DNA from 2 places in the Stenotrophomonas sp. GL_111 genome. Region 1 is predicted to be linked to the other one. Evidence: riboswitches for the same ligand, from Rfam matches in the RefSeq annotation. Region 1 holds a riboswitch; the other holds the start of a gene.

Region 1 (6,852 bases):
CCGATCCGTCCTGGATCGGTTTCGATCTGAGCAGTACGCCCGTGTTCCATCTGGTCCGCGATGGCAAGGTCATCGGCACCGCCAGCGGCTGGAGCGGCGGTGGTGCGGAGTTGACCGGATTGAGGCAGGCACTGGAGGCCGAACTGCGCTGAGCAGCGCCCGGCTTGGTTGCATCTGAGAGCATCGTCCGCGTGCGCACGATGCTCATTTACACTCGCACGATGCGCCCTGATTCCATTCTCACCCTGTCATGCCCGGACCGTACCGGGATTGTCTACCGCGTGTCCGGCCTGTTGTTCGAGCTGGGCTGCAACATCCTCGATGCCCAGCAGTTCGGTGACGAGGAAAGCGGCCGGTTCTTCCTGCGCGTGCACTTCGATCGCGCCGTGGCCCTGTCGCTGGCCGATGTGGAGGCCCGCATGGCCACGCTGGCAGCCGAGTACCAGATGGACTGGCAACTGCACGATGCGCGCCGCAAGGCCCGGCTGCTGGTGCTGGTCAGCAAGCAGGGGCACTGCCTGAACGACCTGCTGTTCCGCACGCACAGCCGCCAGCTCCCGGTGGAGATTGCCGCCGTGGCCTCCAACCACGACGACTTTGCCGCGTTGGCCGGTTCCTACGGGGTGCCGTTCCATCACCTGCCGGTGAACGCCGACAACCGCGCCGTGCAGGAACAGCAGATCATCGACCTGGTCGAGCGTGAGGCCATCGACCTGGTGGTGCTGGCGCGCTACATGCAGATCCTCTCGCCGCGGCTGTGCCAGGCGCTGGCCGGCCGCGCGATCAACATCCACCACAGCTTCCTGCCCAGCTTCAAGGGCGCGCAGCCGTACCACCAGGCGCACGCGCGTGGGGTCAAGATCATCGGCGCCACCGCGCACTACGTCACCGAAGACCTGGATGAAGGCCCGATCATCGAACAGGACGTGGCGCGCGTGGACCATGCCATGACCCCGCGTGACCTGGTGCGGCTGGGCAGCGATACCGAATCACAGGTGTTGGCGCGCGCAGTGCGCCGCCACGTGGAGCACCGCATCCTGCGCAACGGCCACCGCACGGTGGTGTTCCGCTGATCAGAGGATCGCGATCTTCGCCTTGGCCAGCGCCTCGCGCACCATCGCGTCGTTGGCCTCGGTGACCGGCCGGGTCAGGTTCCAATGGAATTTGACCCGGAACCCGGCTTTCACCGCATCCTGCGCACTCCACAGCACGCAGTAGTCGCGCGCCAGGCCGCACACATGCACCTCGCGGATGCCGCGTTCGTGCAACCAGCCAGCCAGGCCGGTGGCGGGGCGGCTGCCGTCCGGGCCGTGGTTCTCGCGGAAGGCGCTGTAGGAGTCCACCTGCTGGCGGGTGCCCTTGCGCAGGATCAGGTCGGCCACGGCCCAGTCCACGCCCGCGTGCAGCGCGGCACCTGCGCTGCCCTGCACGCAGTGGTCCGGCCATAGCGTCTGCGGCTGCGCGTGCAGCAGGATCGCTTCGAACGGCAGATGCCCGGGGTGCTGGCTGGCAAAGGAGGCATGGTCGGCCGGGTGCCAATCCTGGGTGGCCACCACGGTGCGGTAACGGCGCTGCGCCAGCAGGGCGGCAATCGGCGCGACCAGCGCGTCGCCCTGTTCGCAGGCCAGCGTGCCCCCGGGCATGAAGTCCGGCTGCAGGTCGATCACCAGCAGGGCGACATCGGCGGGGAGGGCGCTCATGGCAGGTCCGGCACAACGGAAGAGGGACGACCAGCGTGGCCGCCCCTCGCACGCACGTCAATCGCCCGTGGGCGCACCGTTGTCCTGCCCGTAATACAGCAGCCCGATCTTGATACGTTCACGGCCGTTCTCGCGGCGGTGGCGGTTGGCGTCGCGCAAGGAGTACACGCAGCCGCAGTACTCCTGCTGATAGAACTGCTCGCGCTTGCTGATTTCCACCATGCGCGAGGCGCCGCCGCCCTTGCGCCAGTTGTAGTCCCAGTACTGGATGCCCGGGTAGTGGGTGGCGGCGCGCTGGCCGCAGTCGTTGATCTGGTTCATGTCCTTCCAGCGCGAGATGCCCAGCGAGCTGCTGATGACCGGGAAGCCATGTTCGTGCGCGTACAGCGCGGTACGCACGAAGCGCATGTCGAAGCACATCGTGCAGCGGATGCCGCGTTCGGGCTCGTTCTCCATGCCACGCGCCCGCGCGAACCAGTTGTCGGTGTCGTAGTCGGCGTCCACGAAGGGCACGCCATGCTGCTCGGCGAAGCGGATGTTCTCCTGCTTGCGCAGTTCGTATTCCTTCACCGGGTGGATATTGGGGTTGTAGAAGAAAATCGTGTAGTCGATGCCGGAGGCGGTGATGGCCTCCATGACTTCGCCCGAGCACGGGGCGCAGCACGAATGCAGCAGCAGCCGGGTGTGGCCGTCGGGCAGGAACAGGGTGGGGCGGATCAGTTCGGTCATGCGTAATCTCATCGACCGCACCGCCGGCAACGGCGGCGGTGCGGTCCTTGGGGGTGGCTACACCGCTCAGGCGGCGCTGGCTTCAGCGTTCTCGTCACGCAGTTGGCGTGCGGCGGCCACCAGGGCCTCCAGCGCCGCCCGGGTTTCCTTCCAGCCACGGGTCTTCAGGCCGCAGTCGGGGTTGACCCAGATCTGCTCCGGGCGCAGCACTTCGGCGGCCTTGCGCAGCAGCGCCAGCATCTCCTCCTTGTCCGGCACGCGCGGGGAGTGGATGTCGTACACGCCCGGGCCGATCTCGTTGGGGTACTGGAAGCGCACGAACGCATCCAGCAGCTCCATGCGCGAACGTGAGGTTTCGATTGAGATCACGTCGGCATCCATCGCCGCCACCGAATGGATGATGTCGTTGAACTCGGAGTAGCACATGTGGGTGTGGATCTGGGTGGCATCGCGCACGCCGCTGGCACTGATCCGGAACGCTTCCACCGCCCAGTCCAGGTAGTCGCGCCACTGCGCACGGCGCAGCGGCAGGCCTTCGCGGATGGCCGGCTCGTCGATCTGGATCACGCCGATGCCGGCCGCTTCCAGGTCCAGCACTTCATCGCGCAGGGCCAGCGCGATCTGCCGGCAGGTATCGGCACGCGACTGGTCATCGCGCACGAACGACCACTGCAGCACCGTTACCGGGCCGGTCAGCATGCCCTTCATCGGGCGCTCGGTCAGTGATTGTGCGTACTGCGACCAGCGCACCGTCATCGGCTGCGGGCGGGTGACATCGCCGAAGATCACCGGCGGTTTCACGCAGCGCGAGCCGTAGCTCTGCACCCAGCCGTTCTTGGTGAAGGCGAAGCCATCGAGCTGCTCGCCGAAGTACTCGACCATGTCGTTGCGTTCGAACTCACCGTGCACCAGCACGTCCAGCCCGATCTGTTCCTGCACGCGTACGCAGTGTTCGGTCTGGGTGGCCAGGAAGGCATCGTAGTCGGCATCGGAGAGCTTGCCGGACTTGTTGCGCGCCCGCGCCTCGCGCACTTCCAGCGTCTGCGGGAACGAGCCGATGGTGGTGGTGGGGAAGCGCGGCAGCTTCAGCGCGGCGGCCTGGGCCAGGTGGCGCTGCGGGTAGCGGCTGTGGCGCTGCGCATCGGCCGGGGTCAACGCGGCCAGGCGTGCGGCCACCTCGGGCTTGTGCACGCGTGGCGACTGCCGGCGCGATTCGATGCGCTGGCGCGATTCGGCCAACCCGGCCTCGGCGTGCGGCTTGCCGTCCAGCGCATCGGCCAGCAGGCGCAGTTCCTGCAGCTTCTGCCGCGAGAACGCCAGCCAGCCGCGCAGCTCATCGTCCAGCTTGGTTTCCAGGCCCAGATCGACCGGGCTGTGCAGCAACGAACACGACGGTGCCAGCCACAGCTTGTCCGGGCCCAGGTGGCCATGCGCATAGCGGGCCAGCACCAGCGCGTTGTCCAGGTGGGTACGCCAGATGTTGCGGCCGTTGACCAGGCCGGCCGACAGCACGCGCCCGGCCGGCAGTGCCTTGATCACCGCGTCCAGCTGTTCCGGTGCACGCACCAGGTCCACGTGCAGGCCATCCACCGGCAGCGCGGCGGCCAGTGCCAGGTTGTCGTCGAGTGCACCAAAGTAGGTAGCGACCAGCAGCTTGGGGCGTGCGGCCTCACCCAGTACGGCATAGGCGCGCTCGAATGCGGCGCGGGTGGCGTCGTCCAGGTCCTGCACCAGCACCGGCTCATCGAGCTGCACCCAGTCCGCACCGGCATCGCGCAAGGCCGACAGCAGCTGCACATACACCGGCAGCAGCGCGTCCAGCAGGTCCAGCGCATGGCTGCCATCGGTGGTCTTGGACAGCAGCAGGAAGCTGACCGGGCCCAGTAGTACCGGACGGGTCTGGATGCCCAGCGCCTTGGCTTCACGGTATTCGGCCAGCGGCTTGTCACCACGCAGCGCGAAGCCTTGGCCGGCCTTCAGTTCGGGCACCAGGTAGTGGTAGTTGGTGTCGAACCACTTGGTCATTTCCAGCGCATGCAGGTCGATGCCATCGCGCTGCAGGCCACGGGCCATGGCGAAGTAGCCGGCCAGCGGCTCGGCATCGGCCAGCGCGCGGTAGCGGGCCGGGATCGCATCGAACAGGAACGCGGTATCCAGCACCTGGTCGTAGAAGCTGAAGTCGTTGCTCGGCGGCACATCCACGCCCGCTTCGCGCTGCAGCTGCCAGTGGCGGGTACGCAGCGAACGCGCGGTGTCCTGCAGGGCGTCGGCGTTGCTCTCGCCGGCCCAGTACTGCTCAAGTGCCCGCTTCAGTTCGCGCTTGGCGCCGATGCGGGGAAAACCCAGGTTGGTAACAGTGGTCATGGAACGTGTCCTCATTGCATAAGCGGCATTGAGGAACGAAGGAACCGCGCGCCGTCCACGGCATTGCTGCCGCGCCCGCCCCGCCAGCGACCTTCGCCCCCGCGGGCGAACCGGATGTCGTGGAGCGGACGCACGGGGGCAGCGCCACGCTGACGGCATGGCGGCAGGCCCCGGCAACCTCCCCGCGGACGTTCCAGGTCGAATCAGGGGACGGTCGTGTCCCCCGGCCGGGGCCGGTATTCGGGCTGATGGACCCAGGCGCAACGCGCCTACCTACTACCTGCCGCTTCCCAGGCGGTAAGGCCCAGTGCTGTTGGCAGGATTCGTTTCCATTCACCGCTGCGGGGCAGCTCCGGAATGGGCGCACAAGGCGCCTTCACCGGATTCCCGTTTAAACCCATCCCTTCATCTGCATGAAGAGATGGATACCTTCGGCGAGCACACGATAGGTCTTGGCGCGGGGATGGTCAAGCGGGGTGATGACGCCGGTGGTGCTCAGGCGGCGTGGTGATAGGGCTCGATACCGGCCAGCACGTCGGCCAGCGCGTCGCGGGCCTGGGCTGCGTCGTGCGCCATCTGCAGGTTCAGCCAGAAGATGTCGGCGGTACCGAAGAAGCGCGCCAGGCGCAGCGCGGTATCGGCACTGATGCTGCGGCGCCCGGCGATGATCTCGCTGATGCGGGTCTGCGGTACGCCGATGCGCTGGGCCAGCTTGTACTGGCTGAGCCCGAACGGGATGAGGAATTCTTCCTGCAGGATCTCGCCCGGATGGGGATAGGGGATGGAACGCATGGTGATGTTCCTCAGTGGTAATCGCAGATCTCGACGTCGGTCGGGCCTGTGGCGGTCCAAGCGCCAAGTCGCAGTGCAACGGAACGCGCGGATGGACATGGCGGATCCAGTAGAACGAATAGTATCGTAGCGCGTTAGTAACGTAAAGCGGTAGTATCCGGCGCGGGTTCAACGCGACTACCGCGCTGCGGCGCCCAGTCTGCTCAACCGCTCCGGCCCCTGCATCCATAACGGCGTCTGCTGCGTATCTCTCTGCAAGCCCACCGTGGTGCCGACCCCATGCGAACCCTGCTGCTGCCGATAGCGATGCTTGCCCTGCCGTGCCTGCCTGCCGCCGCCCAGAACGTGCAGCGTCAGGAGGGGCGCGCCTATGCGGCCAGCGGCGGCGCGCTGCTGTACCGCGAGAGCCACTGGCTGCAGGGCCCCGCCGCGACCCAATCGCGGCTGGTGCTGTACCGCTGCGCCGATGGCCGCGCCTTCGCGCGCAAGTGGATGACCCCGCAGGGCAGCGCGCAGACGCCTGATTTCGCCTTTGAGGATGCGCGCACCGGCTACCAGGAAGGTGTGCAGGTCACCGCCGGTGCCCGCAGCGTGTACGTGCGTGAAGACGCGCACGCCGACCGGGTCAGCCGCGCCATCGCGGTTCCGGCCGAGGCGGTGGTCGACGCCGGTTTCGACGCCGCCGTGCTCGGTCATTGGGACACCTTGCAGGCCGGTCGCAGCGTGGCCTTCCAGTTCCTGCTGCCGAGCCGGCATCGGCTGGTACCGCTGCGCCTGCAGCGCGTCGGCACCGTGCAATGGCAAGGCCAGCCGGCCGAAAAACTGCAGATGAAGCTCGACGCCTGGTTCGGTTTCGCGGTGCCGGCAGTGACCCTGGTGTATGCGGCCAACAGCCCGCGCCTGCTGCAGTTCAGCGGCACCGGCAACATCCGTGATGCGCAGGGTCGCTTCCCGCAGGTGCGGGTGGAATTCCCCGCCGGTCCGGTGCCCAGCACCGCTGCGGAGCTGGCCGCCGCACGCGCCCAGCCGCTGGTGAAGACATGCGCCTCCTGAATGCCCTCTTGCAGCCAGCGCCGCGAGCAAGGAGGATGCCGGTACGCCCTTTGCCGACATTGAGCTTGCGATGCCTGAGCTGGACGCTGCCGACACCGGTGCTGCACAGCGCCTCGACGAACTGCTGCTGCGCGTCGCCACAGGCGACCGCCAGGCTTTTGAGACGGTCTACCAGTTGTCCTCCGGGCGCCTGTTTGCGATCTGCCTGCATGTG
Region 2 (6,852 bases), 300 kb from region 1:
AGCGCATCGAGGACGTGGAGGCCTTCCCCGGGCACATCGCCTGCGATGCGGCCTCGCGTTCGGAACTGGTGGTGCCGCTGGTCCACGGCGATACGCTGATTGGCGTGTTCGACCTGGACAGCCCGTCGCTGGCCCGCTTCGACGCCGAAGACCAGGCCGGTCTGGAAGCCATCGCCGCGGTGTTCGTCGAGGCGCTGGGATGAGCACCAAACTGCGCAACATCGGCCCCAAGAGTGCGGCCTGGTTGCGCCAGGTGGGCCTGCGCACGGCCGAGGACCTCATCGCAGCCGGTGCCGTGGGTGCGTTCGTCAAAGTGCGCCGCGCCGGTTTCAAGCCCAGCCTCAATCTGCTGTATTCGCTGGAAGGCGCGCTGCAGGACTGCCATTGGCAGGAACTGCCGGAAGCACGCCGGCTGGAACTGGTGGCCGAGTACGACGCGATCATCGCCGACAAGCCGCTGAAGAAAGCCCCGCCCGCCTCCGGCCCGGTCTACGACCGCACCGCCGAGCGCCGCGATGACGACAACGATGGCGACGCGCCGCCGTTCGAGGTCGAGGAAGCGCGCGAGGATTGATCCGACGGCAGCGCCACGCCCTGCGTGGCGGCCTTTCGCGCCGTACTCAGGCCTGCTCCAACTCCAGCAGTTCACCCCACAGACGATCGCCCTCGCGCTCCACGCGCAACTGCAGCCGCGTGCCGTGGTCGATACGCAGTGCCCAGCACATCGCCAGCGGCAGGCCGCAGACCTGCGACAACACCATCCGCAGCGGGCCGCCGTGGCTGATCACCAGGGTCGGTACGGGTTCGGGATCCTCCAGCAGGCGATGCAGCGCGCGCGCGATCCGGCGTTCGAAGTGGCCCCAGCTTTCGCCATGCGGCGGCGGATTGGCATGCGGGTCAAGATGGAACGCGGACAGCTGATCCATCGGCAAGGCCTGCAAGGGCTGCCCATCCCAGTCGCCGAAGTCCAGCTCTTCCCACTCCGCGTCGACCTCCACCTCCAGCCCGCGCGGCACCGCCAACCCCTGCGCGCACTGCAACGCACGCTGCCGCGGCGAACTCAACACACGCTGCCAGTCCAACATCGCATAGCGCTCGCACAGCACCTCGACACAGGCGGCCTCCAACGGCGGATCGGTCAGGCCATCCAGGTGCCCGTCGCGTCCCGTGCTGGGATGACGGATCAGGTCCAGGATCATGCGTCTACCGCCGATCGTGCCCACGCTGACAACGGCGGGTGTTTCCGGGCGAGCCGGCAAGGGTGCTGCAACCGCAGTGGGTTCATCAGGATCACATCGTAAAGCGAGGCGCATTCTAACCGCTCGGCCCGGCGCGCTCCCCCCCAGCGCGGCCACGCGTGCTTTGCTCTACACTGCGCGCACTTCCAGGTGACCTGCGGCATTGCCGGCAGGTTGAAACGGGAAGCCGGTGACACAGCGCGGCCCTGCCCGCTGCCACTCCGGCGCTGCCCCCGCAACGGTAAGCGTGGAAACACCCGGCAATACGCCACTGTGCTGCGGCATGGGAAGGCGCCGGGTGGGAGGCTCTTGGCCACCACACGCAAGCCCGGAGACCGGCCTGGAAGACGACTGGTTGCGATGCGGCGGGCATGGCGGCGGCAAGCGGCGCCGTGCGCCCGCCCACCGTCGAATGCCTCCGTGGATGCTGCCATACCCACCCCCTGCCGCGCGGGCGTGCGCGGTGCATGGAGTCATTGATGAAGCTGCAGATCCAAGTTCTTTCCCTGGCCGTGCTGTCGGCGCTGCCCCTGTTGGCCGCCGCACAGGACGATGCCACTGCGCTGGACCAGGTGCTGGTCACCGCCACGCGCACCCCCATCGCCCTGCAGGACAGCATCTCCCCGGCACAGGTGATCGACCGCGCCGAGATCGAGCGCAGCCAGTCCGCCTCGCTGCAGGATCTGCTGCGCGGTCGCGCCGGCATCAATCTCAACAACAGCGGCGGCCTGGGCAAGCAGAGCTCGCTGTTCCTGCGCGGCACCAACTCGGCCCACACCCTGGTGCTGGTCGATGGCGTGCGCATCAACACCGGCGACCTCGGCCTGGCCATGATCCAGGACCTGCCGCTGGCGCAGATCGAGCGCGTGGAAATCGTGCGCGGCCCGCAGTCCAGTCTGTACGGTGCCGACGCGATCGGTGGCGTGATCCAGATCTTCACCCGCCGCAACGCCGGGCAGTTCGCGCCGCACCTGCAACTGGGCGCCGGCAGCAACGGCCTGCGCGAAGCCAGCGGCGGCTTTGGTGGCAGCGGTGAGCGTGGCTGGTTCGGCACCGATATCGCCTACCAGCACACTGACGGCATCAATGCCTGCCGTGGTTCGGTCTCCCCGTTCGCCGGCTGCGGTGCCAACGAGCCCGACCGCGACGGCTACCGCAACCTGTCGATGAGCCTGCGCGGTGGCTACAGCCTCACCGATACCCTCAGCGTGGAAGGCACCGCCCTGCGCGCCGAAGGCGAGAACCACTACGACGGCTACTACAATTACTCCGAGACCCTGCAGCAGGTGCTCGGCGGCAAGCTGCGCTACACCCCCAGCGAGCGCTTCAACCTGACCGTCAACGTCGGCCGCGCCGACAACGAGTCCGACAACTACAACGGCAGCACCTGGCTGGGCGCCGCACAGACCCACCGCAACAACGCCTCCGTGCAGACCGACATCGGCCTGGCCGAAGGCCAGCTGCTCAGCGCCGGCGTGGATTGGAGCCAGGACAACCTGGACGGCAGCAGCGCCGGCTACCTCGTCGACAGCCGCGACAACACCGGCGTGTTCGTCCAGTACCAGGGCCGCTTCGGCGCGCACCACCTGCAGGCCAGCGTGCGCAACGACGACAACGAACAGTTCGGCAACCACACCACCGGCAGCCTCGGCTGGGGCCTGCAGCTGGCCCATGGTTTCCGCCTCAACGCCAGCTACGGCACCGCCTTCAAGGCGCCCACCTTCAGCGACCTGTACGACCCCTGGAGCGGCGTGCCCGGCCTGGACCCGGAGACGTCCAAGAGCGCCAACCTCGGCATCGCCCAGCAGGGCGACAGCTGGCGCTGGGGCCTGGACGTGTACGAAACCCGCATCGATGACCTGATCACCTACGACGCCACCACCTTCATGATGTCGCAGGTGGAAAAGGCCCGCATCCGCGGCGCCGAACTCACCGGCACCATGGCACTGGCCGGCTTCGACATCAGTGCCCAGCTCAGCCACACCGACCCGCGCAACCGCACCAACGGCAGCGCCCAGTTCGACAACTGGCTGGCCCGCCGCGCGCAGAACACCGCCCGCCTGGACATCGACCGCCGCTTCGGCGACTTCCGCGCCGGCGTCACCGCCAACGGTGCCGGCAAGCGCTACGACGACGCTGCCAACCGCGTCCAACTGGCCGGCTACGGCACCCTCGACCTGCGCCTGGAATACGCCATCAGCCGCGACTGGTCCGTGCTGGGCCGGGTCAGCAACGTGTTCGACCGCAACTACGAAACCGTGGCCTGGTACAACCAGCCCGGCCGCGAGTATCGCCTGAGCGTGCGTTACCAGCCGAAGTGAGTGCGCGGGACGGCGGCCATGCCGCCGTCCCCTGATCCCGCATCAACCAGATGCCATCTGGTATGCAGTGGATATGCTTGCCTGACCGCACATGCAGGACTATCGGGTGCGAGCGGGGTGTGGCCCATGCCAGGACCGTGAGCGCCATGGATGGCGCGACCGAGCCCCCATGGAGGGGTTCACGGCGTGTCCTGGCATGGGCCACACCCCGCTCGAACCGCACATGGCAATGACGCCGCTGAACGCCTGCAAGCGTTCAGAGCGCCAACAGCTCGCGCAGATCATCCATCACCGCAACCGCCTCGACGGCCGCCAGATCCAGCCCACGCGGATACCCATAGCGCACCAGCGCCACCGGCATCCCTGCGTCCAACGCCGCGCGGTAATCGGTGATCGAATCTCCGACCATCAACGCCTGCCCCAGCGCCACATCGAAGGCCGCCGCGATATGCCGCAATGGCGCGCCGCTCGGTTTGCGCTCGGCCAGCGAATCCCCGCCCAGCACCAGCGCGAACACACCCGCAATCCCGAAGTGCTCCAGCAACGGCGCCACCAGCGCCGACGGCTTGTTCGTACAGATCGCCAACGTCACATCGCGTGCGCGCAAAGCCTGCAGCGCCTCCACTACGCCCTCGAACAAGCGCGGACTGCGCAGCAGACAGCCCTCGTAGTGGCGCATGAAACCGGGCATCACCGCATCCAGATCCGCATCGCTGCCGGCTGCCGTGAACGCCTGCTCCACCAACCGCCGCACCCCATCGCCGATCCACGTCAGCACCGTCGCCTCCGGCACGCGCAGCAACTGCCAGTCCTCCAGCGTGCGGTTCAGTGCCTCGGCGATATCGGCCGCGCTGTCCACCAGCGTGCCATCCAGATCGAACACCACCAACGGATACGGGTACGACAAGGCGCAACTCACTTCAACAACCGGGGGAACCCGCATTGTACCCACCCGCCTCCAGCACCCCGCTCACCCCTGCTTGATCGCCCGCGTCGCCAGGAAGGTGGGAACAAAACGATCGATCACGAAGCGCGGTTGCGGCTGCCAGTCCTCCAGAAAACGATCGAGCACAAAGCCCGCCGCCAGCTGCCCGGCAATCAGATCGGACAGACTGTGCCCGAACGTCAACGCCTCACCCCGTGCCAGCTTCGCCGCGCGTGCATCCGCGTCCAGATCGGTCAGGTCCGAATAGGGGATCGTGAACACCGGCCGGATCAGTCCCTGTGCATCCAGCGCGGCGTCCCGCGCGCCCACGAACAGCACCGGGTTGTAGAAACTCGCCATCAACCGTCCGCCCACGCGCAGCACGCGCTGGCATTCGGCCCACACCGGCCGCACGTCCGGAACGTAGTGGTTGGAGATCGGATGGAACGCCACATCGAAACTTCCATCGGCGAACGCCGCCAGGTCGCGCATGTCGCCCTGCACCGTGTGCAGCGTCAAACCGTCGCGCGCGGCCACCGCCCGGTCCTGCGCCAACTGCCCGTCGGACAGATCGAACACCGTCACCTGCGCACCGGCCGCCGCCAGGATCGGCGCCTGCTGGCCACCGGCCGAGGCCAGGCACAGGATGCGCAGGCCACGCACATCGCCCAGCCAATCGGCCGGCAATGCGGTCGGGGTCAGGTGCACCTGCCAGTCGCCCTGGCGCGCTGCGGCCACCTGCGCCGCGCTGACCGGACGCGACCACTCGCGCACGTCGGCGGCCTGGCGGTCCCACGCGGCGCGGTTGTGGGTGATCAGATCGGTCTCGGTGGTCGTGTCCATGCAGGCTCCTTCTGGCAAGCGCGCATTATCGCCCTCCGCGCTGAACCCCACTCAGATCCGCGCCAGGAATGCCGGGCTGCTGAAGCGCTCCACCAGGAAATCCAGGAAGCTGCGCATGATCGCCGGCAGCTGCCGGCGTGACGCGTACACCGCGTGGATGCCCAGGCCCTCCACCTCGTAATCGGGCAGCACTTCGATCAGTTCACCGGCGCGCAGCAGTGGTGCGATCTGGTAGGTCGGCAGCATCGCGATACCCGCCCCGGCACGCACCGCCTCCAGCAGCAAAGACGCTTCGTTGGCGCTGATGTTGCCGCCCACCGCCACCGCGATCGAGCGGCCTGCGCGCTGCAGCTGCCACACACTCTTGCCCACGTAGTGGTGGGTCAGGCAGTTGTGCGCGGCCAGTTCGTCGGCGCTGCCCGGCATGCCGCGCTCCGCCAGGTACGACGGTGCCGCACACAGCACCGAGCGGCACGGTGCCAGCCAACGCGCGATCAACGCCGGATCGATCGCACGCGAAATGCGCACCGCCACATCCACGCGCTCCTCCACCAGGTTCACCACCCGATCCACCAGCAGCAGCTCCACCCGCGTCAGCGGATGCCGCTTGACGAAATCGGCCACGGCCGCCGCCAGGTGCATCTGCCCGAACGACACACTCGCCGTCACCCGGATCAAGCCGTGCGGTTCGGGATTTTCGGTGGCCAGCTCGCCCTGCAGCTCGTCGCCGATCGCCAGCATCTGCCGGAACCGCAGCAGCGCCGCCTCGCCAGGCGCGGTCAAGCTGATCCGGCGCGTGGTCCGGTGCAGCAACCGTGCGCCCAGCCAGCGCTCCACCTCGGCCAGATAGCGGGTGACCATCGCCCGCGACATCTCCAGCGCATCGGCCGCGGCCGTGAGGCTGCCGCGCTCGACCACCTCGACGAAGACGTTCATGGCGGTTATGCGGTCCATCTGATCGATCCATGCAACAAATTAGACCGTTATACGCGGTTTTTTGTATCGTTTTCTGCGCATACGCTGGCCTTCCTTCCTCAACGGATCTGCCCCCATGAAAATCGCTCTCGTTGGTGCCACCGGCAACATCGGCCGTGAAATCGCCCGCCAGGCCCTCGCCCGCGGCCATCAGGTCACTGCCATCGTGCGCCGTGAGACCGACCTGCCGGCCGAACTCGACGGCGCCCAGCTGGCCGTGGCCGCGCTGGACGACACCGACGCCCTGGCTGCGGTGATCGCCGGCCACGACGTGCTGGCCAGCGCCTACGGTCCGCGCCCGGACGATGCCCCGGCCCAGGTGGGCGCGGTTGCCCAGCACCTGGCCGATGCCGCCCGCCAGGCCGGCGTGCGCCGGGTGGTGCTGGTCGGTGGCGCCGGCAGCCTGGAAGTCGCGCCGGGCGTGCAGCTGGTGGACACCCCGAACTTCCCCGCCGCCTACAAGCCGGTCGCGCTGGCCCACCGTGAAGCGCTGAAGGTGCTGCAGGCCAGCGACAACCTGGACTGGACCTTCTACTCGCCGGCCGCCGAA

What was found. A riboswitch is a leader RNA that binds a small molecule or an ion and turns the genes downstream of it on or off. The one in region 1 is predicted to bind cobalamin.
Region 2: another riboswitch for cobalamin. It lies ahead of btuB (TonB-dependent vitamin B12 receptor); the one in region 1 lies ahead of metE (5-methyltetrahydropteroyltriglutamate--homocysteine S-methyltransferase).

Annotation. Positions count from the first base shown of each region.
Region 1 covers NZ_CM174421.1:270,915-277,766, forward strand. Annotated here, with positions in the region: gene AC3IPM_RS01155 (hypothetical protein) at 1-152, shown strand, start outside; gene purU (formyltetrahydrofolate deformylase) at 222-1,073, shown strand; gene pncA (bifunctional nicotinamidase/pyrazinamidase) at 1,074-1,700, opposite strand; gene AC3IPM_RS01170 (epoxyqueuosine reductase QueH) at 1,758-2,429, opposite strand; gene metE (5-methyltetrahydropteroyltriglutamate--homocysteine S-methyltransferase) at 2,496-4,793, opposite strand; cobalamin riboswitch at 5,008-5,242, opposite strand; gene AC3IPM_RS01180 (HigA family addiction module antitoxin) at 5,289-5,585, opposite strand; gene AC3IPM_RS01185 (hypothetical protein) at 5,865-6,638, shown strand; gene AC3IPM_RS01190 (sigma-70 family RNA polymerase sigma factor) at 6,709-6,852, shown strand, end outside.
Region 2 covers NZ_CM174421.1:567,777-574,628, reverse strand. Annotated here, with positions in the region: gene AC3IPM_RS02575 (GAF domain-containing protein) at 1-203, shown strand, start outside; gene AC3IPM_RS02570 (TfoX/Sxy family protein) at 200-574, shown strand; gene AC3IPM_RS02565 (histidine phosphatase family protein) at 621-1,199, opposite strand; cobalamin riboswitch at 1,370-1,596, shown strand; gene btuB (TonB-dependent vitamin B12 receptor) at 1,718-3,559, shown strand; gene gph (phosphoglycolate phosphatase) at 3,816-4,466, opposite strand; gene AC3IPM_RS02550 (class I SAM-dependent methyltransferase) at 4,530-5,327, opposite strand; gene AC3IPM_RS02545 (LysR family transcriptional regulator) at 5,379-6,281, opposite strand; gene AC3IPM_RS02540 (NAD(P)-dependent oxidoreductase) at 6,379-6,852, shown strand, end outside.